DNA from 3 places in the Bacillus sp. AP8 genome. Region 1 is predicted to be linked to each of the others. Evidence: riboswitches for the same ligand, from Rfam matches in the RefSeq annotation. Region 1 holds a riboswitch; each other region holds the start of a gene.
What was found. A riboswitch is a leader RNA that binds a small molecule or an ion and turns the genes downstream of it on or off. The one in region 1 is predicted to bind S-adenosylmethionine.
Positions count from the first base shown of each region.

Region 2: it holds a riboswitch for S-adenosylmethionine, as region 1 does, so the genes downstream of both, BN349_RS02375 (cyclase family protein) here and BN349_RS08240 (trans-sulfuration enzyme family protein) in region 1, are expected to answer to the same signal.
Region 3: it holds a riboswitch for S-adenosylmethionine, as region 1 does, so the genes downstream of both, metK (methionine adenosyltransferase) here and BN349_RS08240 (trans-sulfuration enzyme family protein) in region 1, are expected to answer to the same signal.

Region 1 covers NZ_CAPG01000034.1:32,565-42,997, forward strand. Annotated here, with positions in the region: gene BN349_RS08220 (polysaccharide deacetylase family protein) at 1-355, opposite strand, end outside; gene BN349_RS08225 (hypothetical protein) at 714-914, opposite strand; gene metH (methionine synthase) at 1,293-4,730, opposite strand; gene BN349_RS08235 (bifunctional homocysteine S-methyltransferase/methylenetetrahydrofolate reductase) at 4,723-6,567, opposite strand; gene BN349_RS08240 (trans-sulfuration enzyme family protein) at 6,627-7,784, opposite strand; SAM riboswitch class I at 8,181-8,283, opposite strand; gene mscL (large-conductance mechanosensitive channel protein MscL) at 8,663-9,115, shown strand; gene BN349_RS08250 (SRPBCC family protein) at 9,211-9,681, opposite strand; gene BN349_RS08255 (phosphatase PAP2 family protein) at 9,879-10,433, opposite strand, start outside.
Region 2 covers NZ_CAPG01000012.1:64,752-75,184, forward strand. Annotated here, with positions in the region: gene BN349_RS02340 (energy-coupling factor transporter transmembrane component T family protein) at 1-220, shown strand, start outside; gene BN349_RS02345 (ECF transporter S component) at 512-1,057, shown strand; gene BN349_RS02350 (P1 family peptidase) at 1,073-2,041, shown strand; gene BN349_RS23110 (DUF305 domain-containing protein) at 2,199-2,828, shown strand; gene BN349_RS02365 (NupC/NupG family nucleoside CNT transporter) at 3,170-4,348, shown strand; partial or broken gene BN349_RS23115 (AmiS/UreI family transporter) at 4,508-5,116, shown strand; SAM riboswitch class I at 5,299-5,400, shown strand; gene BN349_RS02375 (cyclase family protein) at 5,524-6,261, shown strand; gene BN349_RS02380 (DUF2179 domain-containing protein) at 6,854-7,378, shown strand; gene BN349_RS02385 (DUF5983 family protein) at 7,484-7,786, shown strand; gene BN349_RS02390 (ABC transporter ATP-binding protein) at 8,034-9,179, shown strand; gene BN349_RS02395 (ABC transporter permease) at 9,192-9,845, shown strand; gene BN349_RS02400 (osmoprotectant ABC transporter substrate-binding protein) at 9,865-10,433, shown strand, end outside.
Region 3 covers NZ_CAPG01000080.1:537-10,969, reverse strand. Annotated here, with positions in the region: gene BN349_RS19215 (DUF3006 domain-containing protein) at 1-204, shown strand, start outside; gene BN349_RS19210 (RNA polymerase sigma factor) at 625-1,134, shown strand; gene BN349_RS19205 (hypothetical protein) at 1,124-2,080, shown strand; gene pckA (phosphoenolpyruvate carboxykinase (ATP)) at 2,265-3,848, opposite strand; SAM riboswitch class I at 4,173-4,309, shown strand; gene metK (methionine adenosyltransferase) at 4,504-5,706, shown strand; gene BN349_RS19190 (gamma carbonic anhydrase) at 5,866-6,384, opposite strand; gene BN349_RS19185 (alpha/beta hydrolase) at 6,826-7,629, shown strand; gene BN349_RS19180 (tetraprenyl-beta-curcumene synthase family protein) at 7,647-8,741, shown strand; partial or broken gene BN349_RS26455 (sensor domain-containing diguanylate cyclase) at 8,914-9,639, shown strand; gene BN349_RS19165 (hypothetical protein) at 9,802-10,329, shown strand.

The sequences.
Region 1 (10,433 bases):
TATGAGAATATGTATGTAATGCAATGGTATGTCCTCGTTCAATCATTTCTTTATATCCAATTTTCCCTTCCTCGCTATCGTTCGCCATAACAAAAAAAGTCGCTTTAATATTATATTCATCCAAAATATCTAATATGGGAATCGTATTAGTAGAAGGGCCATCATCAAATGTTAAATAGGCTACTTTTTCTGATTTATCCTTCGCTTCTTTAGGGAGTATATCTGGTTCGGTAAGAGCTGCTTCACCTTTCACTTGAGCATTTGCATGATAAAAAAATGATTGAAAATTTACAACAAACAGGATAAATATAATAGCTATTATTCTCATTCTGCATTTATGTATTTGATCGAACATTTCCTTCTCTCCTTTCTTTTTTATTGTTTGTCATTATTTTAGTAATATACGGTCAAATGATAATGAAAATTTCCACTTCTATTACAAATACACTGACAGGAGACGTGCTACTATTAGTAAAGGCGTATCAACACGAACGCCCTCATTGAGCAGAAATTATAATTAAATTAGAAAAAAGTATTTATACATTTAGCAAAAAGTTAGATGTGTTTTTTTGTAATAGAAGATTAATTTCTAATGTAGTCTTTCAAAGAAAAAAATAAGAGTCGCCCTTATTGACGACTCTTTCAATGTCCAAGAATATATATTAACATTTTATATAGTATTTTATCAGTAAATTAAATTCACTATAAAACCTTTAATTTACCCCTATCCATAACTCTCTTTCTCTTCTTTCTTCACTCTCGTCAAGAACAGCGTTTGTTCCGTCTACCCATTTTATTGCATCTTCTTTCGTCTCAAATCCATCTTGAATAGTTTCCCAATAAACATTCCCATCGCAATATTCGTAAAATACAGAATACTCTAATCCATTAAAATGTATTTGAAAATCTCTCATTTTGGACAGCTCCTTATAAAGATTATTTGTCTTTTATTATAACACCAACAATCATTGGCGTTTTTTATATTATTTAACATAATTATGACTTTATTTACTTCAGCTTATGCACTACAAACAGTAATCTTTGTTGTCGAGCCATTATAAGTAATCTCAGAATCATAACCTAGCTTATGCTTTCATTCCCAATTGTTAGATGATGTTCTCTACACAATAAAAAAACCTTCTCTCGTCCAATTAATTAATTAGATAAAAGAAGGTTTTTAAACATTTATAACTACAGATTATATCAGAGAAATTACGCTAACTTCGGTGATCATTTATATTCACAAATTCTGATTTCTTTACTAAGGCATCCAAAAACGTTGATATTTCGCGTTATCTCTCCACATTAAAGTACCTAGCCTCAGGATGGGCAAACACAATCGCTGAAACAGATGCTTCTGGTTCCATCATACAGCCATCCGTTAGTTTGACACCAATATCCTCTGGCTTTAATAGTCTAAATAGTTTTTCTTGATCTTCTAAGTTTGGACAAGCCGGGTATCCAAATGAAAATCTTTGCCCAATATATTTAGCGGCAAAACGTTCTTTCATAGTCATATCGATATGATCGCTTATTCCCCACTTATCACGAATGACTTGGTGCATTCTTTCTGCAAAACCTTCAGCTGTTTCTAAAGCGATAGACTGAATGGCATGACTTTTCAAAAACTCTCCTTTTTCTTTCCATTCATCACTTTTCTTACGAATTCCTTTACCTGCTGTTACTACATAGAAAGCGACATAATCCATTTCCCCTGATGAAACTGGTTTCAAATAGTCTGCTAAACATAAAAATGGGGAACTATTTTGTCTTGGAAAATCAAAGACTTCTAGTATCTCACTTTGATTGTCAGGATTATAGACAATGACCTTATTCCCATCACTTTGAGCAGGGAAAAATTGATATACACCATTCACTTGATACTGATCTCTTGATAAATCTTCATACAATGAATCGACTAGTTCAGTTAATTGCAAAGCTTTTTCATCTTTTTTCTCAAGTAATGCATCTAACTTACCTTTTAGACCTAAATGATGGCCGATTAACATTTGTCGATTTACATACGGCATTATACTTTGTAAAGGATAATTCAATAATGTATGCCTTTTTAAATCTTCTGGCACTTTTACATTTGCTTGCCCAACTGTCACTACCGCTTTTTCCACAACTGTTTTTTCAGTTTTTGTTGCAGCTAGTGCTTGGGATTTTCTTCTTTTTTCATTTAGTTCAAAAATAAATGATTGCTTCTTTTCTTCATCATGCATTGTATTGACTAAAGCTAAACCTTCCATTGCATCCTTTGCATAAAGTACTGTTCCTTTATATTCTGGTGCTATTTTAGTATCTGTAAATTTCCTAGATAATGCAGCTCCTCCAACTATAATTGGTATCTTGATTTCTTTATCTTTTAAATCCTGGGCTGTCAAAACCATTTGCTGAGCTGATTTAACAAGCAACCCAGATAAACCAATCATAGAAGGCTTGTGCTGTTCAACAGCTTCAATAAGCTGTTGAGCCGTTACTTTTATGCCTAAATCAATAATATCGTAACCATTATTAGATAGGATGATTTCAACTAAATTTTTACCTATATCATGTACGTCACCTTTTACGGTAGCTAAAATAATTTTCCCTTTCGAGTTCCCTGTCTCACTTTTCTCCATAAATTGCTCTAAATGGGATACGGATGCTTTCATAACTTCCGCACTTTGAAGAACCTCTGCAACAATTAGCTGGTTATCGTTAAATAGAACCCCAACCTCACTCATGCCTGCCATTAATGGACCATTAATGATATCGAGTGGTGCATTACCCCTAGCTAGCGCTTCATCTAAATCAGGGATTAATCCTTCCTTCGTACCTTCGACAATATATTTTGCTAATCGTTCCTCTAACGGTAATTTTTTATGGTCAACTTGTTTGACAACTTTCTTATCTCTATAAAAATCCACCATCGCTTGAAGAGTCTCATCACTTGTTTCAAAAAGTAGCTTCTCAGACAATTCGATTTCATCTTTTGGAATACTTGCAAAACGTTCAAGCTTCTCTGTATTAACAATGGCATAATCTAAGCCAGCTTTTGTACAATGATATAAAAATACAGCGTTTAAAATCTCTCTTCCTCGAGGAGGCAAACCGAAAGATACATTGCTAACACCAAGAATCGTTAAACAATTTGGCATCGTTTCTTTAATCGCCTGTATCCCTTTAACAGTTTCAAGAGCTGATCCAATATATTGTTCATCTCCAGTACCTACGGGAAATACTAGTGGGTCAAAAATGATATCTTTTGGATTAACACCATATTTATTAACCAGCAAATCATAGGAGCGTTTTGCTATGCGTAATTTATCTTCTGCTTTAACTGCCATTCCTTTTTCGTCTATTGTACCAACAACTAATGCACCACCATACTGATGAATAAGTGTTGAAACACTTTTAAATTTCTCTTCACCATCTTCTAGATTGACTGAATTAATAACTGCCTTTCCTTGTGAATGCTTAAGAGCCATTTCTATAACCTTATCATCAGTAGAGTCAATTACGAGTGGTACTTTAACTTTCTTGACTACCTCTGAAACAAACTCTTTCATGTTACCTAGCTCATCATCATCAGGATCTGCTAAACATATATCAATAACATGTGCACCTTTTTTTACTTGGGCACGAGCTATTTCTGATGCTTGTTCAAACTTCTTATCACGAATGAGTTCTTTAAATTTTCTTGAACCAATTACGTTTGTACGCTCACCAACAAAGAGTGGTCTCATACTATCATCATATAGTAGAGAATCTGTTCCCGAAACTGCATGATTATGTGTTTCACTTGAAATAACACGTGGCGCTATGTCCTTTACCGCCTCTACCATTGCAGAAATATGTGCTGGTGTCGTTCCACAGCAGCCACCAATAATATTAATCCACCCTTTTTCAGCAAATTGCTTTACTTTGCTTGCTAATGAAGATGGTGATTCGTGATAATGCCCTTCTTCATCAGGTAAACCCGCATTCGGATAACAACTAATTCCTGTATTTGCTAATTGAGAAAGAGTACGAACATGATCTGTCATAAATTCAGGACCAGTTGCACAATTCAAACCTACTGCAATAGGCTCCATATAGTCACACGAAAAATAAAAAGCATCAATTGGCTGACCAGCTAAAGTCGTTCCCATAGGCTCAATCGTACCGGAAATAATAATAGGGAGCTTTTTATCTTTTTTCGAAAAAGCCTCTTGTATACCCGTATAGGCTGCTTTCACATTCAACATATCTTGGCAAGTTTCCACAATTAATACATCACAGCCACCATCGATCAAGCCCTCTACTTGCTCACAATAAGAAGCTTTTAGCAAATCAAAAGTTGTACCACCTGTTAAAGATAGCGTTTTGGTAGTAGGTCCCATCGAACCGCCTACAAAGCGTGGCTTTTCAGGAGTTGAAAATTTTTCACAGGCTGCTTTTGCAAGCTCTGCGGAAGCTTTGTTTATTTCATAAGCTTTAGAACCTATATTGTATTCATCCAATACTAGACGAGTAGCACCGAAAGTATTTGTTTCAATAATGTCAGCACCCGCTAGTAGATAATCTTCATGAATTTTACTGATCGTCTCAGGAGATGTCAGTGATAAATATTCATTACATCCTTCATATTCTTCGCCTCCAAAATCAGAAGCTGTTAAATTGGCATTTTGGATCATCGTACCCATTGCCCCGTCAAGAACAAGAATTCGTTCCTTCATTATATTCGTTAAAGAATGATTATTCATAGACCGACACTTCCTCTTTCTGCTTCGCATCAATTGTTCGAATAAATTGTGTTAGCTCTGCTGTCATGTTATATCGTAAAAATGGTGTTATTAAATATATTCCATTAAATCTTTCCATTGCCGCTTCAACTAATTCTTTCGCAATGGCAATCCCTTCTAATTCAGCTTGTACGCGATCATCTCCAACTTTGGCCATTGCCTGTAACACCGACTCAGGTAAAGTGATTCCAGGGACTTCATGATGGATAAATTCTGCATTACGATAACTTGTTAAAGGCATAATTCCTAAGAAAATCGGCGTAGATAAATGTTTTGTCGCTTGGTATATCTCTTCTACTTGATGAACCGAATAGATGGGTTGAGTTAAAAAAGAATCGGCTCCACAGGAGATTTTCTTTTCCATACGCGCAACAGCCTTATGAAGGTACTTAACATTAGGATTAAAAGCAGCAGCAACTTTGAAATTCGTTTTTTGCCCTAATGACTTTCCACTATAAGAAACACCTTGATTATATTGTTTAATTAAACTAATTAAATCCATAGAAGATACATCATACACAGATGTTGCTCCCGGAAAATCTCCAACCTTTGATGGATCACCTGTAATCACAAGAATTTCATCCATACCTAAAGTATGCAGACCCATTAAATGCGATTGTAAGCCTATTAAATTATGATCGCGGCAAGTTAAATGTATCAATGGATTAATTCCATGTTGCTGCAATTTAGATCCTAATGCCATATTGCTAATTCGAGGTGAAGCTAATGAATTATCAGCCATCGTTATGGTATCGGCTCCAGCATCCATTAATGCTTTCGCACCCTCCATATACTTTGAGGTATTCAATACCTTTGGCGGATCTAATTCTACTAAAATAGTACGTTGTTTTCTTGCTTTTTCATATAACGCTTCTGATTCTCCTTGCACACTAGTTTGAATCACTTCAACCTTTCTTGGAGTAATCCTCTTTTCTGTAATTGGCTCTAAACCTTTTAAAGCTTTCTTAACTTCTTCAATATGCTTTGGCGTGGTGCCGCAACATCCTCCAATAACCCTTACCCCTTGTTCACGTAAGAGTAATGAACTTTTTCCGAAATATTCAGGATTTTCTTCGTACTTCAACTTCCCATCTAAATATTCTGGGAGGCTTGCATTCGGATATGCAGACAGTACTGCTTTTTTAAAAAGAGGTACTTGTTCAAACGAACGAATGGTATGATATGGACCAAGACGACAATTAACACCGACAACATCTGCTCCAAGTTCTTCTAATCTTTCTAGCGCATCACTCAAATGCATTCCATTTTGTAAATAACCAATTTCATGTAGAGATACATTCGCAATAATTGGTAAAGTCGTTTCTTGTCTGGCAATTTTCAGAACGGACTCCATTTCCTCAAAATCATAATAGGTCTCCAAAATAATACCATCTGGATTTTCTAATAATAAGCTGAATAATTGCTCTCGAAAATTTCTTTTTATTTCATCTATCGAAATGTCCGATTTGCGAAGACTTCTCGTCGCGCCAATTGTCCCAAAAACAAAACAATCCTCATTTGCCGCACTTCTAGCTATTTTCATTCCTTCTCTATTAATTACGGAAACCTGATCTTCTAATCCGAATCTTTTTAACTTATAATGATTCGCTCCATAAGTATTCGATTGGATAATTTCCGAACCGGCAATGACGTACGCTTGATGAACACTTTTAATTAAGCCTGGATTCGTTATGTTTAATTCTTCAAAACATTGATCTACACCAGTAGCATAAAGAAGTGTACCCATCGCACCTTCACCGATCAAAATTCTTTTTTGTATTTCATCACGAAAATTCATGACGTACTCACCTCAATATCATTTTTCTGGTAGTTTCTACGTTGAAAAATAGTCATCCATTAAACTAAACTATTTTTTCGACTTTGCTGTAGAGCTTGTTTTAAATCTAAAAGTAAATCATCTACATGTTCAATACCTACAGAAAGTCGTAGTAAGCGATCATTCACACCCATTTTATCTCTCATTTCTTTCGGGATATCAGCATGTGTTTGCGTATATGGATACGTAATTAATGATTCCACTCCACCTAAGCTTTCTGCATAACTAATGATTTTCAAATTTTTCAAAATGGCTGCTACTACCGAAATATCTTCCACTTCGAATGAAAGCATTGCTCCATGTCCATTACTTTGCTTTTCATTAATCGCTTTCTGAGGATGAGATTGAAGTCCTGGATAGTACACTTTTGTGATCAGGTCTTGTTCTTCGAGCCAGCTAGCAATTTGATATGCATTTTTTTGCTGTTGTTCCATACGAATTGCCAATGTTTTTATACCTCTTAGTAGAAGCCAAGAATCTTGAGGTCCAAGAATAGCACCTGCTCCATTTTGCAACTTTAACATTTTTTCACTAAGTTCAGGAGTTGCGGTTACTACTAAACCAGCGATTACATCATTATGTCCACCTATATACTTCGATGCACTATGAATAACAATGTCAGCACCAAACTGGATTGGCTTTTGTAAATATGGTGATAAAAATGTGTTATCTACGATTGTTAATAAGTGGCGCTCTTTTGCTATTTGACAAACTGCTTGTAAATCTGTCACCTTCATTAATGGGTTAGAAGGTGTTTCTATAAATAATGCAGCAGTGTTTGGCTTTATTGCTTCAATTATACTTTCCGTACAGGAAGTATCTGCGTATGTAGCTGATATTCCAAAGTTCTTAAAAATTTCTTCTAAAACACGGTATGTTCCTCCGTATAAATCATCTGAGATGACGATATGATCTCCAGCTTTAAATAGGAATAAAATCGTTGAAATCGCCGACATTCCAGATGAAAAAGCAAACCCTGCGTCACCTTCTTCTAAAATGGCAATTGCTTCTTCGAGTGCTCTTCTTGTAGGATTAGCTGTTCTAGCATAATCATATCCTGTGCTTTTACCCAGCTCAGGATGTTCAAAAGTAGTACATTGATAGATGGGTGTACTAATGGCTCCTGTCGATGGATCTCTTTTTACTCCTGATTGAACTAGCTTAGTAATAAAATTCATATTTCATCCTCCATTTTATCAACAATTCATTTTTTTAATATGTAATGATCATTAAAGAGATTTATAATCTCACCAATGATTTTCAATCAACTTCTTGATGGTGTATGTTCTTGGTGGATGACTCTATTTTCAGGTAATGCATCTACAATTTAACTGCATTGATTTTATCATTTGGCATATTTTCGTTCTTTTTTAATATAAGTTCTAAATCATTTGCAATCCTAAGGTTAGTGCCAAGTAGATATACTCATTTCTCGCATTTGCTGCATCAAAATTCCTTACTTCATATCAAAAGTAACGTCTAACCATGCCTTTGATATAAAAATCATTTTCAATATAAACAAAAAGCGCTCTTCCACTATGAAAGAGCGCCCTTATATACTTATATTGACTTCTCTCTCATCGACTAGAATATATTTCTACTGGCATTGGCACCGTTCATTATATGATGGTTGCCGAGGCTTCACAGGACCAGTCCCTCCACCTCTCTAGATAAGAGTATGATATGTAGTTAATTGTTAATATTTTGTTTTTTTATCATAAGGAGTATTTTCAGATTTGTCAATATATTTTAACAATAATTTATGTAATACACTATTTTCGCTAACTTTGTTGCCTATTAAGATGGAGGAAAAATAGGCTATGCTACTCTCTCGGATGCTTGATTTCCACAGGGCGGTCAATCTTCATACAACAGTCTCGTACCTTACGCTTCAATTGACCTTTTTTATCCACTACTTTTATTCACCAAACTTATTGAAAATCCACAATCTTTTAGCAAACTGTCCTGTACTAAAATGCAAATTAGTTAGTATACCTACCTAATATTTGGTATATTGGAGAAAGCGAAAAATTCAAGGAAAAGAGGAGACTACTCGATGTGGCAAGAATTCAAAAAATTTATTGATCGTGGTAATGTGTTAGATTTAGCAGTTGGGGTTGTTGTCGGAACGGCATTTGGAAAGATCATCACTTCTTTCGTAGAGGATGTATTAATGCCTCCTATCGGCTTATTAATCGGAAAAGTTGACTTTACAGACTTATATATTAATCTATCTGGTAAAGATTATCCTTCTCTCGCTGCTGCAAAATCAGCTGGAGCGGCTACCATTAACTATGGATTATTCTTAAACAATGTCATTAACTTTTTAATTATTTCTTTTTGTATCTTTATCGTTATTAGACAGATAAATAAATTCACGAAAAAGAAAGAACAACCAGCTCCTACTACAAAAAAATGCCCAGCTTGTTTGTCAGAAATAGCTATTGAAGCAACACGTTGTCCTGCTTGTACAAGCTTTCTAGATGAAGAAAAAGCCGTATCAAACTAAGAATGTTTGAATGATTTTGTACAATCTTACATATGATGAAATAAGTTATTACTAAACTAAGAAAAGAGCCGTATCCATAGCTCTTTTCTTAGTTTCTATTCTTTTTCCTCAGCAATTGTTTTTAACTTTTCCAACTCTTCTTCCATCATTATTTTTGATGTCCATCCCAACAACTTCACCATTAGTTTATAATACCAGTTTTTAGGGACAATATATGTTTCTAGCATTAACCGTGTTACTATTTGATTATCCTTTTCATATGCCTCTAATAGGTACCTAGTTGTCATTACCCCTTGATCTGTATTGCCTTGAACAGCTGTACTATAAGGAAAATCATACTCAAGCAAAACAGCTTCAGTCGTAATTATTTTTTTATTGAACTTCGAAACTGTTTTATATTTCGTTCCTGGTTTACATTCCAGTTTATCTTGTTCGGATTCATATATATTCTCAACAAAAATCTGACTCCACACTTTAATTTTGTCATCATCTGATAGAAATGAAAAAACCTTCTCGATTGGAGCTTCAATACTTTCTTTAATCTTATATACTAATACTTCTTCCATGATTACTAATATCTCCTATTCCTAACACTTTTGGAACTAAGCTCTGTTCAAATACATTCAAACTGTTAAGAAACACATGCTTATCGTAGTAGTCTTACTCTTTTCACTCACTGTATTTGAAACAAAACCAAGAAAAACTAAGCAATCATTATAGCATGTTAAAAATAGATAGATAAGAGTAATAGTAACCATATATTTCAACTTATTCTTCGACGAAATTCATAATAATTGAGTGCAATACTACAAATACAAACAACAAATCCACCAGCAGCAAATCCCGCTAAAACATCACTAGGATAATGTACTCCTAAATAGATTCGGCTTATACCAATCAAAATAATTAAAATAGCAAACAGAATTCCAATAATAATATCTACCATTTTACTTTTAGAAATTTTAGCCAAAATAACTGCTAATGATATATAAAAAATCATCGCACTCATACTATGTCCGCTAGGAAAGCTATAACCATTTTCTTCTATCAAACGATAAAATACAGGTCTTTCTCTTTCAAAGAATCCTTTAAGTAAAAGATTCAAAACTAAACCCGCTATGGATGATAATATGATATATACAGCATATCTCTTCTTGAAAAAAAACAAAATAATACTGCTAATTGAGACCGCTAAAACCAAGCCTAGTTGACCACCGAAAAACGTGATTATTTTCATCACTGATGTTAATTGTTCAGAAATTCGACTTTGAATAAATTTAATAATCGAATAATCAAAGTTTTTTAACTCATTTATGTG
Region 2 (10,433 bases), on a different contig from region 1:
TAAACGGACAAAGGAAATGTTTCCTATCATAATACCTCTATTTAACGTAGCTATGAGTCGTGCAGAAGATTTAATTCTCGCTATGGAATCGAGATGCTACATTCCAGGAGGGCAAAGATCTTCTTATACGATATATCAAGTTTCTATTAAAGATTATTTCATATTAATTTTGACGCTTTTATTTTCCATTTTATTATTCATATCTCCATTTGCCTATTAATCAATAATATTCTTCTTTTTTAGCTGACACTGAGCTTGGTTGCATAATGCTTGTACTTGATTTCTGCATACAGATCGATAATCCTATTCTTTCACACTTTTATTCCTTTTAAATGAAAATCAAACTGCATATGTAATTAGTCAAACAAAGTGGAAGTGACTCGTCAGTACAATATTAGTGTCAGTGTAATTCTAAACTAACTATTGATGGGAACTGAATAGAATGTACTGCAAATGGTAGTTCCATTTAATTAGAAACAATTTAATAATATCGATGAGGAGTGATTGATGTATGACGGTTCGTAAAATTGTTATTGCGGGTGTTCTAAGTGCTATCGCGATTCTTTTAGGTGTCACACGTTTGGGGTATATTCCCGTTCCTACTGCAGCTGGAAATGCAACCATTATGCACGTTCCAGTTATTATCGGAGGGATTATGCAGGGATGGGGCGTTGGAGCAATTATTGGTTTAATTTTTGGGGTTTCCTCTTTTTTAAATGCTACGGTTCCTTTGTTTAAGGATCCTATGGTAGCAATAATTCCACGTTTATTTATTGGAGTAGTTTCATTTCTCGTATATGCTGGATTACGTAAAAAGAATGAATTTTTTGCAATCGGAACAGCTGCATTTTTCGGTACGATAACAAATACAGGTTTAGTATTAGTTATGGCAGTTCTTCGAAACTATTTAACGGCAAGTGTGGCATGGGGGATTGCGCTAACAAATGGTATTCCTGAAGCGATTGTTGCAGTTATCATTACAATGGCTGTTGTGTTAGCATGGAAGCAACTAGGAAAAACAAAAAAATCTAAAATTTCTGATGATCTAGATGTGTAGAAAAGAGCTGATTACATGAGTAAAGGGCAAATAATTGATGTACCAGGAATTAAAGTTGGAAATGTAGAGGATTTAGAGGCATTAACAGGCTGTACAGTTGTTTTAGTTGAAGAAGGCGCTACAGCGGGAGTGGATGTACGTGGTTCGGCTCCAGGTACAAGAGAGACGGATTTATTAAACCCTATTAATCTAGTAGAAAAAGTTCATGCCATAGTTTTGAGTGGAGGCAGTGCATTCGGTTTAGATGCTGCATCAGGCGTCATGCAATATTTGGAGGAAAAAGAAATAGGGCTAGATGTTGGAGTGGCAAAAGTGCCGATTGTCCCATCAGCAGTCCTTTTTGATTTGTCGCATGGAAATCATAAGGTTAGACCAGATAAAAAGATGGGTTATGCTGCAGCCTCAACAGCAAGTCGAAATCCTTTTCAAGTTGGAAATAGTGGTGCAGGATGTGGAGCTACAGTTGGAAAATTATTAGGGTTTCAAAATTGTATGAAGGGCGGATTAGGAACTGCGTCTATTACATTAAGTGATGGAGTCGTAGTTGGTGCATTAGTTGCGGTTAATTCAGTAGGGGATGTGCGTGATCCTACATCAGGAGAAATATTAGCAGGTACTTTTGACCCTAATACTCGAACGATTTTAGATAGTATTAATATGCTAGAAGGAATTCAACCTGACGCTATGAAACCAGGTACAAACACAACAATCGGTATTATTGGAGTGAATGCAGATTTAACGAAAGCAGAGGCAACAAAGATTTCACAAATGGCGCATGATGGCTATGCAAGAACGATTTATCCAGCACACACTATGTTTGATGGAGATACGATCTTTACATTAGCAACTGGAACTCAGAAGGTTTCAATTGATGTTATTGGTTCTCTAGCAGCAAAAGTAATGGAGATGGCGATAATAAATGCCATCACATCAGCTGAGAGTATAGCGAATATACCTTCTTATAAAGAATGTAATCAATTATAACTTAATATTGTTTCTTCTTCATAAGTATAAGAATAATATACTCATTGACCTTCCATTTATCAAAATGATATGGAAGGTTTTTTTATGCTTAGAAAAGATTTGTATAAAATACATATCTTCCTAACACAATAAACCAAAAAACGTAAGGAGTAATGTGATGAAAAGGATTCGTAATATGAGCATAATGATTATGGCATTTATATTGTGTCTTTATGGTTCTCCAACATACTCAGCTCTTGATGCTAAGGAAGAAGCCTATTACACTCAATATAAAACGATATTACAAAATATGAAGAAAGGAATGGAAAGTGCTCCTACTACAGGGGACGCTACACTTGATTTCTTATATGAAATGATCCCTCATCATGAGGCAGCCGTTTTAATGTCGAAGAATATATTGAAGTATGGGAGTAATGAACAAGTAAAACAAATAGCTGGTAATATCATTAAAGAACAGATTAAGGGAATCAGAGAAATGAAAATGCTTTTAAACCAACTGAAAAGCAAACCAATAGTGGATAAGAAAAAAGAAGCAAAGTACTTACAAGGATATAAAAAAGCTTATGTAAAAATGATTCATTCTATGGAAAAAGCTTTACCAACAGGAAATATTGATAAGGATTTTTTGGAAGAAATGATTCCTCATCATGAAGGTGCAATAATGATGGCACGCAATATTTTAAAATACACGAAAAATGCGGAATTAAAAGCAATTGCAGAAAATATCACGATATCTCAACAGAAGCAACTTATTGAGATGAAGCAACTTTTGAAAACATTATCATAATAGACATAAAAAAAGATGTTATCGAAAAGAAAAGTTTTTCGATAACATCTTTTTTATGAGAATTACAAGATGAGCATAGGTTTCTGTTCCAAGATGATCGCCACTTTGCGAGGAGTGTCCATAAGCCTCCTTGAACTTAGTACATTCCAAAGGATTAGTACCCCTAAATCTATAATCATCCATAGAACTCATTTTATAAACCATCTTTTAAAGAAAATTGTCAACAGAAAAGATGAATAACCCCATATTAAGAATAAAAGCACACTTTAGAGAAAAAATACCTTTATTGATGAATTTTAAAAAGTCTTTGAGAGGTTACAACATGAATATTGGAGGTTATTATGAGATATCTTATTTCAATCATTGGATTGGCTGTTGTATTTGGACTTGCTTTAATCGTAAGCAAAAACAAAAAGGAAATTAAGTATAAGTATATTGTTATTATGCTTGTAGTTCAGCTTTTATTAGCCATGTTACTTTTAAATACTCGCTTTGGTTTTGTTGTTATTAAAGGTATTGCAACAATCTTTGATCATTTATTAGAGTATGCCAAAGCTGGAATAGCGTTTGTATTTGGCGGGATGGCAAACAATGGAGAATCTCCTTTTTTCCTTGATGTTTTACTTCCAATTGTATTTATTTCAGTTTTAATTGGAATTCTACAATATTTCAAGATTCTTCCTTTTATCATGAAGTGGGTTGGATGGGTTTTGAGCAAGGTGAACGGTATGGGAAAACTAGAATCTTATAATGCCGTTGCTTCAGCGATGGTAGGACAATCTGAAGTTTTTATTACTGTTAAGAAACAATTAGACAAATTAACTCCTCAACGTTTGTATACATTATGTGCTTCAGCAATGTCGACTGTATCTATGTCGATTGTTGGTGCCTATATGACAATGATTGATCCCAAATATGTTGTTACGGCTATTGTATTGAACCTTTTTGGAGGTTTTATCATCGCTTCTGTTATTAATCCATATAAAGTGAATCCTGAGGAAGATCTTTTGGTTATTGAGGAAGAGAAGCAGTCTTTTTTTCAAATGCTAGGAGAATATATAATGGATGGCTTCAAAGTGGCTGTTATTGTTGGAGCGATGTTAATTGGTTTTGTCGCCTTAATGACTTTTATTAATGCTATTTTTGATATGGCAATAGGGATATCATTCCAAGATATTCTAGGATATATCTTTGCACCAATTGCCTTTTTAATGGGAATTCCATGGTCTGAAGCAGTAGCTGCTGGTGGTATTATGGCAACTAAACTTGTTACAAATGAATTTGTTGCAATGATAAGTTTAGGTGAAATTGCAGCTAGTTTTAGTAATCGATCATTAGGAATTATTTCTGTTTTTCTAGTTTCATTCGCGAATTTTTCTTCAATTGGTATTATTGCAGGGGCGGTTAAAGGGTTGAATGAAAAACAAGGGAATGTTGTAGCTCGCTTTGGATTAAAACTCTTATACGGTGCAACTTTGGTAAGTTTATTATCAGGAATTGTTGTTGGGTTAGTTATATAAAAAAGCCTGTTTAACTTTTGATTGATACTCATTTGAATTTAGTGAATGTGTCAAGATATCGATGGCATTCTTGACCAAATTAACACTCTTCGGACGAGTAAAAAATCGAGAAACATTCATGTATAAATAGATTGGAACATATGAAGGAAGGCTTGGATTATGGCTTATGTAGGTATATTACTCTCTGGAGCTACGTTGTTTCTAAATAGTTTTATGCTTTCAGGAAAAGCAGACACTAAAAGTGTAGCTATTTTTAATTTATTTGTAGGAATATTACAAGTGATCATTCCCTTTTATTTAATCATTATTTCTGATCAAAGTAATTGGACGATATATGGATATGCAGCTACGTTCTTGTTTGGATTGACGTTTCTTTATGTGAGCTTTACTTTTTATAAGGGAATGGATGGAAGTGGTTTAGGTTGGTTTTCGCTATGGGTTTCCATTATAGCTATCATGTATGCCATTATTTCAGTTTATCATTTTCATGATTATGTGAATAGTTTAACGTGGTTTATGTAGGCATTTCTTTGGTACTTGTTTTACGTATTAAATATTTTAAAAAAACCAGTAGAACAATATGTAAGTAAAGTCGCGTTCGTACAATCATGGGTTACATTAACTTTACCTGCTATTTTATATTTAATAGGTGTTTGGCAAGATCAGTTTATTCAAAGACTATGGCTAATCATTTTACTTGCTTCTATCATCTATTTTATAAAAGAGGCAAATGATATTAAAGATATATTAATCAGATTTGATAAATAGAAAAAATGATGGGAAGAAATAATGATTAACATTAATGTGGAATATTATTTTAAGGTTGCATTACAAAATATTTTAATCTGAATTATCAAAAAATATTGACTTTTAAAAAAATCGCTTGTACAGTAGTATCAAATCCTATCATTTTTGAAGGAAGAAAATCGAAATATATTGAATAAGTAACTTTCTTATCAAGAGAGGAGGAGGGACTGGCCCTTTGAATCCTCAGCAACAGACTTTTTAAGTACTGTGCTAATTCCAGAAGCAACTATGCTTGAAGATAAGAAGAGTCGATAACTCTGATGCCAAAACCTCTTCTTAACAATGGAAGAGGTTTTTTATATTGACGTTATCGAGATTGTTTTTATGAACTCGATGAAGTTAAATTACAATATTTTGAGGTGATTAATATGTCAAATGAAGTATTACAAGCAATCCAACTACTAAAAGAAAAGAAATGGGTCGATTTAACGCATACCTTCGGACCAGAATCTCCACATTTTTCGGCATTCGATGCTGCACAGTTTCAAACATTATTTACTCATGACGATGGATTTTTGGCACAAAGTTTTAAGTTTGCAGGACAATATGGCACACACATCGATGCCCCAATTCATTTTGTTCGCGGGCAAAGATTCCTAGATGAAATTGATTTAAAGGAATTGATCCTACCTTTAATTGTTATTGATAAATCAAAAGAGGCAGCTGAGAATAACGACTATGTTTTAACGGTTGAAGATATTCTTCAATTCGAAGAAGTCAATGGAAGAATTAGTGACGGAAGTTTTGTCGCCTTACGAACAGATTGGAGTAAGCGTTGGCCAGATGAAAAAGCTTTTAATAATAAGGATGAAGAAGGGAATAATCATGCTCCTGGTTGGTCAGTTGAAGCATTAAAGTTTTTATTCGAAGAGAGACAGATTAAAGCTATTGGACATGAAACATTTGATACAGATGCAAGTGTTGATTTTCAAAAAAATGGAGTACTATTAGCCGAGTATTATGTACTTGATCAAGATACATATCAAATTGAATTATTAAAGAATTTGGATCAATTACCACCAAAAGGTGCTGTTATTGTGAATATTGTTCCAAAGCCTGAAAAAGCATCTGGTTTTCCTGTAAGATCTTTCGCTATCCTACCTTAATTATGGATACATATGCTTTCCATAAAAGAGGAATGATAATAGTGATGAACGTTAGAGAAAAAGAAAGAATTCTTTATCAAAACAGTCAAATAGAAAGAGAGTTAGTGAAGTTTTATCATATTCGTAATTGATTGAATATGGATAGAATGATAATTTATAAATTTAGAAGGCATCACAAAAGCTGATTGATAGTTTTTATGATGCCTTTTATATTTTTATGACGAAGTAGTTATAAGTAGGGGAATGCTTGGTAAATCGAAAATAACAAATGTCAGTATTGTAGTTTGCTTTTGTAATACATTAATCCTGATTTTTAGCAAGAATTGATTGAGTGGTTCCATGAGACTCATTCGGAAGAATTGAGAGTGACAAGGCCGCAAAATGGGGAACGAGCAAGGAAGCTTGGCATTCGGCGGCAGTAAGTGAACAGAATGGATTCTTTTAACACTGTGATATTGAAAACAGCTTTACATTAAAAAAGTTTTTATTATTTTTATTAGGGTAATATTTGAGAATATAACATTTAAGAGCTATAGTAGATGTGATAATTATTTTGAAAATTCATCTTTGTAAATGGATGGAGGTACTGAACTTGAAAGATATTATTTTGATTCTTTTATTACAACTTATTTATGTACCTTGTTTTACGTTGCGTACGATATTTTTAGTGAAAAATCTGACCATTCCAGCATCAATATTAGGTTTTATGGAAGCTTTAATATACGTATTTGGACTTTCAATTGTTTTTAATGGTAACCAAAGCTTTGCGGGGTTGCTTGTGTATGCACTTGGATTTGGAATGGGTATTTTAATAGGTACAAAGATTGAACAAAAATTAGCCATTGGCTATACGACTTTCAATGTGAATCTACCTCAAAAAAATGAAGAACTGATTCAAGACCTTCGGCAGGCTGGTTATGGTGTGACTGTCTTTAAGGGTGAAGGAATGACAAGTGTTCGATATAAATTAGAAATACTAACAAAAAGAAATTTAGAAGCAGATTTAATTAAAATAATAGAAGAGTATGAACCAAATGCATTTGTAATCTCATATGAACCAAGAAGATTTATTGGTGGTTATATATTGAAAAATATGAAAAAAAGAAAAATGAAATAACTTTGAAAATGTTATACGAATGCTAAATATATAGTGAACAGCTTATTGAATTAGATTTGCAGGAGGTTCTTTAGAAGAATTTCGTAACTAATGGAGGAGCTCATCATGATTAGTAGTATCTTAACGATTTCAAGTGTACATCTAACGATAGAATCATATAAATGGCTAAATAATCAAATACCATTATCAGATAAAGGGGAGAAAGACGTAAGCGTATACAAAAAGGCGCAAGATGGTTGGTTTATTCCAGTGGATGATAAAGTATTTAGTGAGAGAATTAAAAGTAGTACTTCGATACCTTTAGAATTCTGTGATGTTTATCAGTATGCACTGAAGAATAACTGTAGTTGGATATTAATAGATCGTAATGAAGATATAATTGAAGATTTACCAAAATATCAAGATTAAATGAGAATGGCTGCTCAGCAAATGGAGCAGCCTTTTTTTTATTTTGTAAAAAAAGGTAATTGTATAAGCTTTTAGAATGATTTTTTGCTATTTTAAGGCAATAACTGAAAAATATTCAAGAATATCTGTTTGGGAAAATTTGAATAGGGTATAAGTGGAATCATTAGCCTTCGAATTTCAAATGTAAATACTGATGTAAAGAACATTTGTAAAATCGATTGATCATTTTTTTATAGGAGGAAAAGGGATGCTGAAATTTGAAAATGTTTCAAAAGTATACGGCGGCGGAAAGAGAGCGGTCGATCATATTAGTTTTGATATTAAAAAAGGGGAATTCATTGTTTTTATTGGACCAAGTGGCTGTGGTAAAACAACAACGATGAAAATGATAAATCGATTAATTAAGCCGACAGAAGGAAAGATATTAATAAATGGACAAGATGTTATGAAAAAAGATGTTGTTGAATTGAGACGTTCGATTGGCTATGTCATTCAACAAATTGGTCTTTTCCCTCATATGACTATTCGTGAAAATATAGCTTTAGTTCCAAAGCTATTAAAGTGGCCCGAAACTGAAAGAAGTGCTCGAGCTGAAGAATTATTACAGTTAGTCAATATGCCACCTGAATATCTTAATCGTTACCCATTTGAGTTAAGTGGTGGACAACAGCAGCGTATAGGAGTTCTTAGAGCTTTAGCAGTGGAACCACCATTAATTCTAATGGATGAGCCCTTTGGAGCACTAGACCCTATTACGAGGGATTCATTACAACAAGAATTTAAACATTTACAAAGGAAGTTAGGTAAGACCATTATTTTTGTTACCCATGATATTGATGAAGCACTAAAATTAGCAGACCGAATTTTCATCTTGCGAAATGGACAAATTGTACAACAAGGCACTCCAAATGAAATATTATTGAATCCAGCAAATGAATTTGTTGAAGACTTTATTGGAAAGGAACGTTTAACTCAAGCAAGACAAAATATCCAAACAGTTGGACAAATTATGTTACATGATCCTGTTACTATCCAAAAAAATGCACTACTATCAGATGCGATTAGATTAATGAGAAAGCGTAGAGTCGATTCATTATTAGTGATTGATAGTAAGAATAGTTTAGTAGGTTATTTAAATGTTGAATTGATAGAGCGTGAACGCAATATGGAAAAAGTAGTGTTTGAAGTAATGGAAACCAATATTCATTTAGCTTACGAGGATACACTATTACGCGATGCTACTCGCGAAATATCTATACATAATCTAAAGTATTTACCAGTTGTCGATAGTGAAAATCATCTTATAGGCATTTTAACAAAAACGAATCTAGTTGATGCCATCTATGAGTCTATTTGGGGTAATGAAGAACTCCAAGAAAGCATCATAGAGTAGGGGGGAGATGATATGGATACTATTGTAGATTTTTTTTCAGTATATGGTTCACAACTTATCGTTAAATCTGGTGAGCATTTATTTATTTCCTTTGCTGCTTTGCTTCTAGGAATACTTGTTGCGGTTCCATTAGGGGTTTGGCTAGCTAACAAAGATAAGATAGCTGGAGTTATTATTGGAATAGCTAGTATTGTCCAAACTTTTCCGAGTTTAGCTATTCTGGCGTTTTTTATACCATTACTAGGTATCGGGAAATTTCCAGCAATTGTCGCGCTATTTTGCTATTCTGTCTTACCTATTTTACGAAATACATATATCGGAGTAAAAGGTGTTAATAAAGATTTATTAGAAGCAGCACGAGGAATGGGAATGAACCAAAGAGAACGAGTTTTTCATGTGCAATTACCTCTATCCATTCCTGTTATTATGGCGGGTATTCGAGTTTCTGGCGTGTATTTAATTGGATGGGCTACGCTAGCTTCTTTTATCGGTGGTGGTGGCCTCGGAGATTTTATCTTTGATGGTTTAAATTTATTTAGAACAGATTTGGTACTCGGTGGGGCTATACCGGTTACGATTCTAGCCCTCGCATTAGATTTAATTCTTACTCGCTTTGAAAATAAAGTTACACCAAAAGGGATTAGGAAACAAAGGGAAATGGCGTAAGACGAGGAGAGAATGGACTATGATTAGTAAAATGAAGAAATGGATTTTTATGATTGGATCAATTGTAATCGTATCAGGCTGTTCATTACCAGGACTTGGAGGGGGGAGTGATGACACGATTAAAGTAGCGACTGTCACGACAACTGAAACGGCTATATTAGGGAATATTATTAAATTAATGATAGAAAAAAATACAGATTTGCACGTGGAATTAGTGGAAAACTTAGGATCTTCTGTCGTTCAGCATCAAGCTTTAACAGATGGACAGGTTGATATAACAGCTGCAAGGTATACAGGAACAGATCTAGCGGGTGCTCTTGGCATGGAACCTGTTAAAGATCCAGATAAAGCTCTTGCAATCGTACAAAAAGAATTTAAAGAACGTTTTCAGCAGAAATGGTATGATTCTTATGGTTTTGCCAATACATATGCGTTAACGGTTACACAAGAATTAGCAAAAAAAGAAAATTTGAAAACAGTCTCTGACTTAGAAAATATTTCTAACCAATTAAAATTAGGAGTAGATAATTCTTGGTTGAATCGTAAGGGTGATGGTTATCCTGGGTTTGTGCAGGACTATGGATTTGA
Region 3 (10,433 bases), on a different contig from region 1:
GTAGATCGTTTTGAGGGTAAGTTTGTTGTCATTGAAATAAACGGAGTTACTGAAGATATTTTAAAAGACTTAGTAGCTGATAATGTTTATGAAGGCGATGTCGTAGAGCTTATCGATAATAAATGGGTGAAAAATGAGCTGGCTACAGAAGAAAGAAGAAAATCGATAAAATCACTGATGAATCAACTATGGGAAGATGGTTAAATAATAGCTTATTTGAATAAGCATAAATAGAGGTTGAAGAAAGACCCGAAAATGGTTTCTCTTTTAAGAGAACTTTTTCGGGTCTTTCTGTTTTAATTCAATGTTAACATAGGTCTGATTAAAGGGATTTTTCATAGTTCTAAAGAACATTACGAATGTATAGGTCATTTAATCAAATGCCTATCAGGCTGTTTGCTAAAAGAATGCTATTAAAGAAGTGCAATGGATAACATTAGCATAAAAAGGTCAATTGGAGCGTAAGCTTGAGTTTTCTACGGAAGCATCGGAACTGGTGACCTCATAGGGGCACTATTTGAAAGTATGTAAAAACAGTCATCTAGTTTCATTATAAATTTTTTAAATAGTGTAAGATTTTTTGTTTTAAAACGTCTACTTCATGAAATGGATTGGGGGTGAATTATGAATTCACGAGATGTCATAGAAACATGGTTTCGATTGTATGAAAAAGATATTTCTCGATATTTAGCTTATTATACAGGAGGAACAGATATAGAGGATTTCGTTCAAGAAACATTTCTAAAAGCTTTATACTCATTAGACCAGTATCGAGCTTCCTCACATCCTAAAACATGGCTTATATCAATTGCGAGGAATGTTGCCAGAGATAGCTTTAGAAGAAATAGTAAACAACACTTATTTTTAAATTTTTCTAGAAAACAAAAAGAAGATAGAAGCGATAGTATTGAAGACCAATTATTAATAGATGAAGAGCAAAGACATTTATATCGTACGATAGTTAAACTAAAGGATTCGTATCGTGATGTTATATATGTAAAGGGTATTTTGGAAATGAAGAGTAGTGAATGTGCGGAAATATTAGGGTGGAGTACGAATAAAGTAGATGTGACCTTTTTTCGAGCGCTGAAAAAATTAAAAAAATTATTGGAGGAAGGACCTTATGAAAAGTAATAAAAGGAATGATGAATTACTCAATAATTTAAAGCAGCTTCCTCATTTTCAGCTTACTGATACAAAAAGGGACCATATATTGCAATCTATTAATGAAAAAAGGAAGCCTATAAGGAAAAGTAAAAGGTCTAGACCATTTGCGATATGGGTGACATCTTGTACGATCGTTTTACTATTCGTTTTTTCTACTGTATTCATGGGAAACTATGTGAAGCAGATAAAGCCGAAAGAATCACCGAAAAAGGAATTAATTTCTTCTAAAGGTGTATATTTTGATTTATTAGACCATGATGGACGGCTAGTTTACCCACAGGGGGTATTAGGGATACCTAATAAAGTTGGTATTCTCTTTAATGGTCTTGAATGGGTAGCGGAGGATTCGAGAAATATTGCGAAGATGTTCGTTTATGTATGGGGGGATTCAAGTCAATTGGTAAATAAGCCACTCAATATCGTAGCAAAGAATAGTAAAACGCATGAAGAAGTAGAGATATTGCCATTCGGTGGTCTATCACTACAAGGTAGTTTGTACGGAGAGGATGCCCACCTTTTAACAAGTTTTCGTTCCATTCCATATGCAGGAGATTGGATTTTCTTTTTTACGATAGATAACAAACCATTTGCTAACTTTTCTATTACAGTAAAGGAGCCCTATCCAAAGTCTAATAAGAGTATTATTTATCGTTCTAAAGAGGATTTTGTAGTGAATGATAAGAGAGAAGTACAGATTGAGGTGCATGATCGCAAGTTAAAGAAAACTCTTCCTGTTACAATCCTTTCAAAAGAAACAGGTGAAAAGAAAACCTTATATTTTACAGCAACAGATAATATAGATGAGACGGATTTAGCAGAAACAAGATTTTATTCTGGTGAATTACAATTCCCACACAAGGGTAAATGGTCGATTATCATTCAAAATGAAAAGGTAGTAGTTCATGTAAAGTAAGAGTATTTTTGAAGTGCAAATGAAATGATATACAATACAAAAAGTGTGTTCATAAGGGCGTCTTAAAGATGTCTCATCACTACTTGGACGCTCTTTTTATATTGCTAAGGGGAAATATTCCCTAGTTCAGTAGAAAAGCTCCAGTCTATATATTTGTAGACTGGAGCTTGCGCTTTTTTACCTATTATTGAATTGGGCCACCAAGCTCTTTGATTTCTGCAGAAACATTGGCAAATTTCTTGAAATTTTCGCGGAATTTAGTAGCTAATTCTTTTGCTTTTGTTTCATATGCTGCTTGATCACTCCATGTTTTATATGGTTGTAGAACGTCGTCTGGTACACCAGGAACATGTTGTGGGATTTCTAAACCGAAAATAGCATCTTTTTCCGTTTCAACAGTTGTTAAATCCCCTTCAAGTGCAGCTTGAATCATTGCGCGAGTATACGCTAGTTTCATGCGGCTACCTACACCATATTCTCCACCAGTCCAGCCTGTATTTACTAGGAATACATTAGCGTTATGCTCGTCAATTTTTTGACCAAGCATTTCAGCATATACTGTTGCAGGTAATGGTAAGAATGGTGATCCAAAGCAAGTAGAGAATGTTGCTTCTGGAGAAGTGATACCACGTTCAGTACCAGCTAGTTTACTAGTATATCCACTTAAGAAGTGATACATTGCTTGTTCTTTTGATAGCTTACTAATTGGAGGTAATACTCCAAATGCATCGGCAGTTAAAAAGATAATTGTATTTGGATGTCCTGCAACACTTGGTACGACGATATTATTCATAACATCGATTGGATATGCAGCACGAGTGTTTTCTGTTAATGTTTTATCTGAATAATCAGCGATTCTAGTGTGCTCGTCAACCACAACATTTTCTAATACTGAGCCAAAGCGAATCGCATCAAATATTTGTGGTTCTTTTTCTCTAGAAAGATCAATACATTTAGCATAGCATCCACCTTCAACATTGAATACACCATTTGAAGACCAGCCATGCTCATCATCGCCAATTAATTTACGGTTTGGATCGGCAGACAATGTTGTTTTACCAGTTCCAGAAAGTCCAAAGAATAATGCAACATCTCCTTCTTTTCCGACGTTAGCAGAACAATGCATAGAAAGGATGTTATTTTCAGGAAGAAGGTAGTTCATGATAGAGAATATAGATTTTTTCATTTCTCCAGCATATTCTGTTCCACCGATTAATACTGTTTTATACTCAAAAGAAATAATAATGAACGTTTCTGATTTCGTTCCATCAATAGTAGGATCTGCTTTAAAATTCGGTGCTGAAATAACCGTGAATTGCGCATCGTGATCCACTAATTCATCTTTAGTAGGACGAATGAATAATTGGTGTGCAAAAAGATTATGCCATGCATATTCATTTACTACTTGAATGGGTAGACGTGATTTTTTATCAGCTCCTGCAAAACCATTAAAAACAAATACTTCTTCTTTTTCTTTTAAATAAGAAATAACTTTATTATAAAGCTTTAAAAATACTTCTTGAGAAATTGGTTGGTTATTAACCCAATCAATTTTATCTTTAGTAGATGCTTCTTCAACGATATATTTATCTTTAGGAGAACGTCCAGTATATTTTCCAGTCTCAGCTTTAACAGCACCAGTAGATGTAAGTACTCCTTCATTACGAGTTAATACTTTTTCAACTAATTGTGGAACAGAAAGCTGAACAGAGACATTATTTCCTTCTAAGAGTTCATGTAGCTCATTTGAAATCTCTACCGTATTCATATAAGAAATACCTTCCTTTATCATTAATGTAATTTTTTTCTTAATAGTATAACATATTAAATAGTATAACACATTTGATTTATTAATCTATACTAATTTATTGAAAAATCACAAACAGTTCAAAAAATGCACGTTTTCATTAATGAATGTGTATTATTAGATTTCTTCCATCTTAATTTAAGTATAAAATATAAATTCAAAGAAAGTATGTTAGAATTTTCACATTTCATAAAACTTTCTATTATTACATATTCCCCAAGGTTTTATAAGGGTGAAAAGTTGACAAATATTATAGTTGTGTTATTATGTGTAAACGAACGGATTCTCTTATCCTGAGCTGGTGGAGGGACAGACCCGATGAAGCCCAGCAACCTGCTATATGTAAAATAATCACATATTTGATTATTTTTGTAGCAAAGGTGCTCAACTGATGCAAGGCATTGGTCCTTGAACGATAAGAGCGAAAGGCTGATGTACGTAAACAAGTACCCTTTCCTCACATCAAGGAGAGGTTTTTTTTATGGACAAAAAATCCTCTGAAAAACCTAAAGAAAGTTCCTGTGTCTAGGAAAATGAATTCCGTCAACAAAAGAGGGAAAAATGAATAGTATAACTATTCGAGAAAGCCTCTACCAAATTTGAGGAGGGTAATTTGATGTCTAAGAAACGTCGACTTTTTACTTCAGAGTCAGTAACTGAAGGACATCCAGATAAGATTTGTGACCAAATATCAGATTCCATTCTGGATGAAATACTAAAAAAAGATGCAAATGCACGAGTAGCTTGTGAAACATCTGTTACAACAGGACTTGTGTTAGTTGCTGGAGAAATAACAACATCTACTTATGTAGATATTCCTAAGATTGTAAGAGAAACAATTAAAGGAATTGGCTATACTAGAGCAAAATATGGTTTTGACGCTGAAACTTGTGCAGTGTTAACTTCTATAGATGAACAATCTGCTGATATCGCTGCAGGTGTTGATAAAGCGTTAGAAGCAAGAGAAGGACAAATGACAGAAGAAGAAATTGAAGCCATTGGTGCAGGAGACCAAGGATTAATGTTTGGTTTTGCGTGTAATGAAACAAAAGAACTTATGCCTTTACCTATTTCATTAGCGCATAAATTAGCACGTCGTTTAACGGAAGTTCGTAAAAATGGAACTCTTGGCTACTTACGTCCAGATGGTAAAACACAGGTTACAATTGAATATGATGAAAATAATCAGCCAGTTAGAGTTGATACAATTGTTATTTCTACTCAACATGACCCAGAAATAACTCTTGAACAAATTCAAAAAGATTTGAAAGAGCTTGTTATTAATCAAGTAGTTCCAGCAGAATTAATTGATGAGAACACGAAATACTTTATTAATCCTACTGGCCGTTTTGTTATTGGTGGTCCTCAAGGTGATGCTGGATTAACAGGTCGTAAAATAATTGTAGATACGTATGGCGGTTATGCACGTCATGGTGGTGGAGCATTCTCTGGTAAGGATCCAACAAAAGTAGATAGATCTGCAGCTTATGCCGCGCGTTATGTTGCTAAAAATATCGTTGCTGCTGGATTGGCAGATAAAGCAGAAGTTCAATTAGCATATGCTATTGGCGTTGCTAAACCTGTTTCCATTGCAGTAGATACTTTTGGTACTGGTAAGGTTGATGAAGATGTATTAGTAGATGTAGTAAGTAATCATTTTGACCTTCGTCCTGCAGGAATTATTAAAATGTTAGATCTACGTAAACCAATATATAAAGGTACAGCAGCATACGGTCATTTTGGTCGTACAGATATTGACCTTCCTTGGGAACGTACAGATAAAGCAGAAGAGTTGAAAGCAGCAGCTCTAAAAGCATAATAAAAAAGAGAGCATTTAGTTATGAATGCTCTCTTTTTGTATTTCATTCGTATATATAAATGGAACAATAACGTATTTTCTAGATCTAGTGCCTACCATGCTAAAGAGTAACCTTCTAACAGACTTGTTTTACTTTTGGTTGCTCCTTAAATAAGTTCCTTACTTTTTTTGTAGAGATTTATAGTATTGTCCTTTTTCTACATATTGACGTCTTATTCTTTGCATATCGGCAATGTCTGCTTCATTTAATTCTCGTACGACTTTTGCAGGTCTCCCGAAAGCTAAAGTATTAGGAGGAATGACTTTTCCTTGAGGTACTAGGCTTCCAGCACCGATGAATGCTCCTTCGCCAATTACTGCTTCATCTAAAATAGTAGAACCCATTCCGACTAAAGCGCCCTCTTTGACAATACAGCTATGGAGGATAACGCTATGTCCAATTGTTACGTCATCTTCAATAATTAATGGGTTATTGGGACTTTGATGAAGTACAGAATTATCTTGAACACTCACTCTTTTTCCAATAATTGTAGGAGCAACGTCTCCTCTAATAACGGTGTTAAACCATATATTTGATTTCTCGCCAATCTTTACATCACCAGTTACAACAGCATAGTCAGCAATAAAAACGCTTTCATCTATCTCTGGTTTTTTTTCATGAAATGGATAAACTAACATTACATACACTCCCCATGTGAAATTGACCTTTTTAAAGAATTCTATATAATAGTTTAAACGGAAAGGTACTTGATGTACAATTTCTTTTATTTAATGAATAGATTGATTTAAAATGTAAATAGACTATTTTGTAAATAATGTGATATTTTCTATACGTTAAAAGTGAGTATAATAAAGGAAATAAATATCCAAATGCGATTTAAAGAAGATATCAAACGTATTGAGTGTTTCATTAAAAAGAAAAAAGTTTTGGACCTAGAAGACTGTCTAGCTCCAGCATGATTAGCCCTTCATGGTTATAAGCCATTTTGTTTAGGAGATTGCTAAATAGCTTCGATAACGATTTGTCTTTTTCTGTAGGGGCTGACCAAGTCGCTTAGGCGCTTGTGCTTTTCTTGCTGTAAGAAATAACAGTAATGATCTTTTTTAGGAGGGTACATCATGTATAAATGGGAAGCCGAAGGGGATGCAAAGGCAGTTATAGTCATAGTTCATGGAGCTATGGAACATCAAGGGAGATATAGATGGTTAATTGAAATGTGGCGTTCTGAAGGCTACCATGTCATTATGGGGGATTTGCCTGGACAAGGATTAACGACTAGAGCTAGAAGAGGACATATTAACTCTTTTGAAGAATATTTAATAGAAGTGAAGGATTGGATTCAAGAAGCCTATCAGTATCATTTGCCAATCTTTTTACTTGGACATAGTATGGGTGGGTTGATAGCAGTTCGTTTGTTACAAGAAGCGGAAGTTAATATCGCGGGAATAATTTTGTCTTCACCTTGCTTAGGTGTTCTCATGTCACCGCCAAAAGGAGTACAAGCCGCATCTGCTTTATTAAATATTGCTTATCCTAAATTTAAGGCCACTACAGGTATTACCATTGATATGGTAACAAGAGATCCTGAAATACGGGAATCGAGCATGAATGATTCCTTGTATATTACGAAAGTATCTGTTCGCTGGTATCATGAATTGCTAGTAAATATTAAAGAAGCATTTGAAAATATACCGGAATTGGGTGATGTTCCAGTTTTATTAATGCAAGCTGGAGAAGACAAGATAGTAGATAAGATTGCCGTAAAAGAATGGTTCAATTATTTATTGGTTAGTGAAAAACAATACAAAGAATGGCATGGTTTATATCATGAAATATTTAGTGAGCCAGAGAAAGAAGAAGTATTTTATTACGCTGAGTCTTTTGTGAAAAATCGACTTAGAAATCTGGGTTATGTAGTATAAAAGAGGAGGAATTGGATTTGGGAATTCCAACTACACCATTAAAATTGATGAACAAAGTCTATAAAGATGTTTTTCCAGTAGTGCAAAAAGAACTTCACTTTTGGAAAAGTGAAGCGATGCGTATTCCAGATCCAGAACTACGAAAACAAGCTCTTGATAGTATAGAAAATAAAGATTTCCATTGTGAGGGAGGAGCCATTCTCTCTCTACTCGCTGAAGATAAAAAAAATGACGCTATTACTTTTATTGTCGCATATCAAACCATCAGTGATTATTTAGATAATTTATGTGACCGAAGTACGTCATTAGATGATAAGGATTTTGCAGCTCTTCATGAAGCGATGATTCATTCATTGAAAAGGGAGAGTGAAAAAACCAATTATTATCGTTTACGTAAAGAACAAGATGATGGAGGTTATTTACATAAACTTGTCAGTACATGTCAGTCTTTTTTGAGAAAGCTAGATCATTATGATAAAATTGCTTCCAATCTATTGGAACTTTGTCAATACTATTCTGATCTACAAGTGCATAAGCATGTCCAAAAAAGTGAGCGTGTAGAGCGTCTTCAGAAATGGTTTTCCGTTTATGAAGATCAACTTCCTGAAATGTCTTGGTATGAGTTTTCCGCGTGTTCAGGATCTACGTTAGGAATATTTTGTCTTATATCCTATGCGCTGAGAGATGATTTTAAAGTAGAACATGCAGAGCAAATAAGAAATGGATATTTTCCATATATACAAGGTTTACATATATTACTTGATTATTTCATTGATCAGCAAGAAGATCTCGATGGAGGAGATTTAAACTTCTGCTTTTATTATGGAAATAATCAAGAACTCTTTTCAAGAATGTCTCATTTTATTTCAAAAGCAGAGGAATACTTAGATCGACTTCCTCATAAACAATTTCATAAGCTCATTCACAGAGGGTTATTAGGGTTATATTTATCAGATGAAAAAGTTGAGGAGCTAAAGGAAACGAAAGTATTAGCGAAAAAAATGGTTAAACTAGGTGGAAAACAATCTCGCTTTTTTTATGTGAATGCTAAGATTTATCGTAGAATAAAAAAAATAATTCCAGAGAAGTTTGTTACTGCATTATCTAGATAACCGAAATATACTTATATAAAAATATTAAAGGACTTTGTATTTAACATAAAATTCAAAGTCCTTTAGTGTTTTTTATGAAAACGAAACTTTCATTGTAAGTAGAAAGATAAAGTATATAATTAAATATATAGATATAATATATTGGTTGAAGTGCATTGTTCAAATACAAACGATGATGCATTTTTGTGAAGAAGAGAACAGATCCCCTTCATCACAAATACGCTTCAAAACATTTGATGGTCGGTTGCTCACATGTGAAGTCTGGGCTTCTATGATTGATTATTATGGTGAAAAAGCCATGCTAGGTTTTGTTCATGATATCACAGAAATAAAAAAGGCTGAACAGCAGCAAAAAGAGCCAAATAAATTGTTATTAAACCTTTCTCAATTAGATGGGCTAACTAATATTCCTAATAGACGTTATTTTAATGATATATTAGATCGAGAATGGAAAGCTGCTATTACAGTTCAAAGTAATCTTTCATTAATCATGATAGATATCGATTATTTTAAACTGTACAATGGTCATTATGGTCACAATTAAGGTGATAGTTGTTTGAAAATAGTTGCAGAAAAGATAAAAGATTCAATCAAACGTCCGAGAGATTTTGTAGCGAGGTATGGTGGGGAAGAATTCGTCATAGTTTTACCCGAAACCGATCAAATAGGCGCATTGGCTGTCGCTGAGCGTGTGCGATCAAGTATTTTTCAATTAGAGCTTCCTCATGAATCATCATTGCATACACCGGCGATTGTTACTGTGAGTGTAGGAGTAGCAACAATGATACTAAATCTAAATGTAAGCTCGGATCTTCTCATACAATTTGCGGATAAAGCATTATATCAATCGAAACAACAGGGGAGAAATCGTGTTTCATGTTATGTAGATAAGGAATAATGAATGGGCTGTATCAATAAAGAGTTCACGTCTTTGTTGATACAGCCCTATTTTATTAAATTAAAAGCTTGCAGGTTACGCTACGTCACCGTTTAAACTTGATTTAGCATAATATTCAGTAAACATGTATAGGTTGTATCAAAATAGAAAAGGAGAAATAAAATGAATGCAATTGCTTGGAGTATTGTAGCTTGCGAGATACTGTTTTGGGTGTTTATTATAATAGGATTAATAACTAGATATATTGTAAAACAAGAGAAACTAGGTTTAGTTCTTTTGGCAATGACACCTGTTGTTGATGTGCTATTACTGGTTATTACCGGGGTAGATTTGTATATGGGCGCAACCGCAACAAAGGCGCATGCTATTGCAGCCGTATATATCGGTATATCCATTGCGTTCGGTAAAAGCATGATTCAGTGGGCAGATGAAAGATTTCAATATTACATAGTAAAGCAAGGAGAAAAACCTATCAAAAGGGTCGGGCTTGATTATGCCAAATATTATTTTAAAAGCCGGCTAAGACATCTTTTAGCGTATTGCATCGGAACTGGATTATTACTGGGGATCATATTTTTTGTAAATGATCCAACAAGAACGGAGGCATTATCATCTATTTTCAAATTGTGGTCGTTAGTATTAGGCATCGATCTTATAATAAGTATAAGTTATTTCATTTGGAGAAAATAAGCCATGTTTCTAAAAAAGGATTGATCCACCATTTTATTGTATCGTTAGTTGGAAGTAGCTTCTTCAATTAACAGATGCGTTAACTTTGGAGCAGAACTGATACT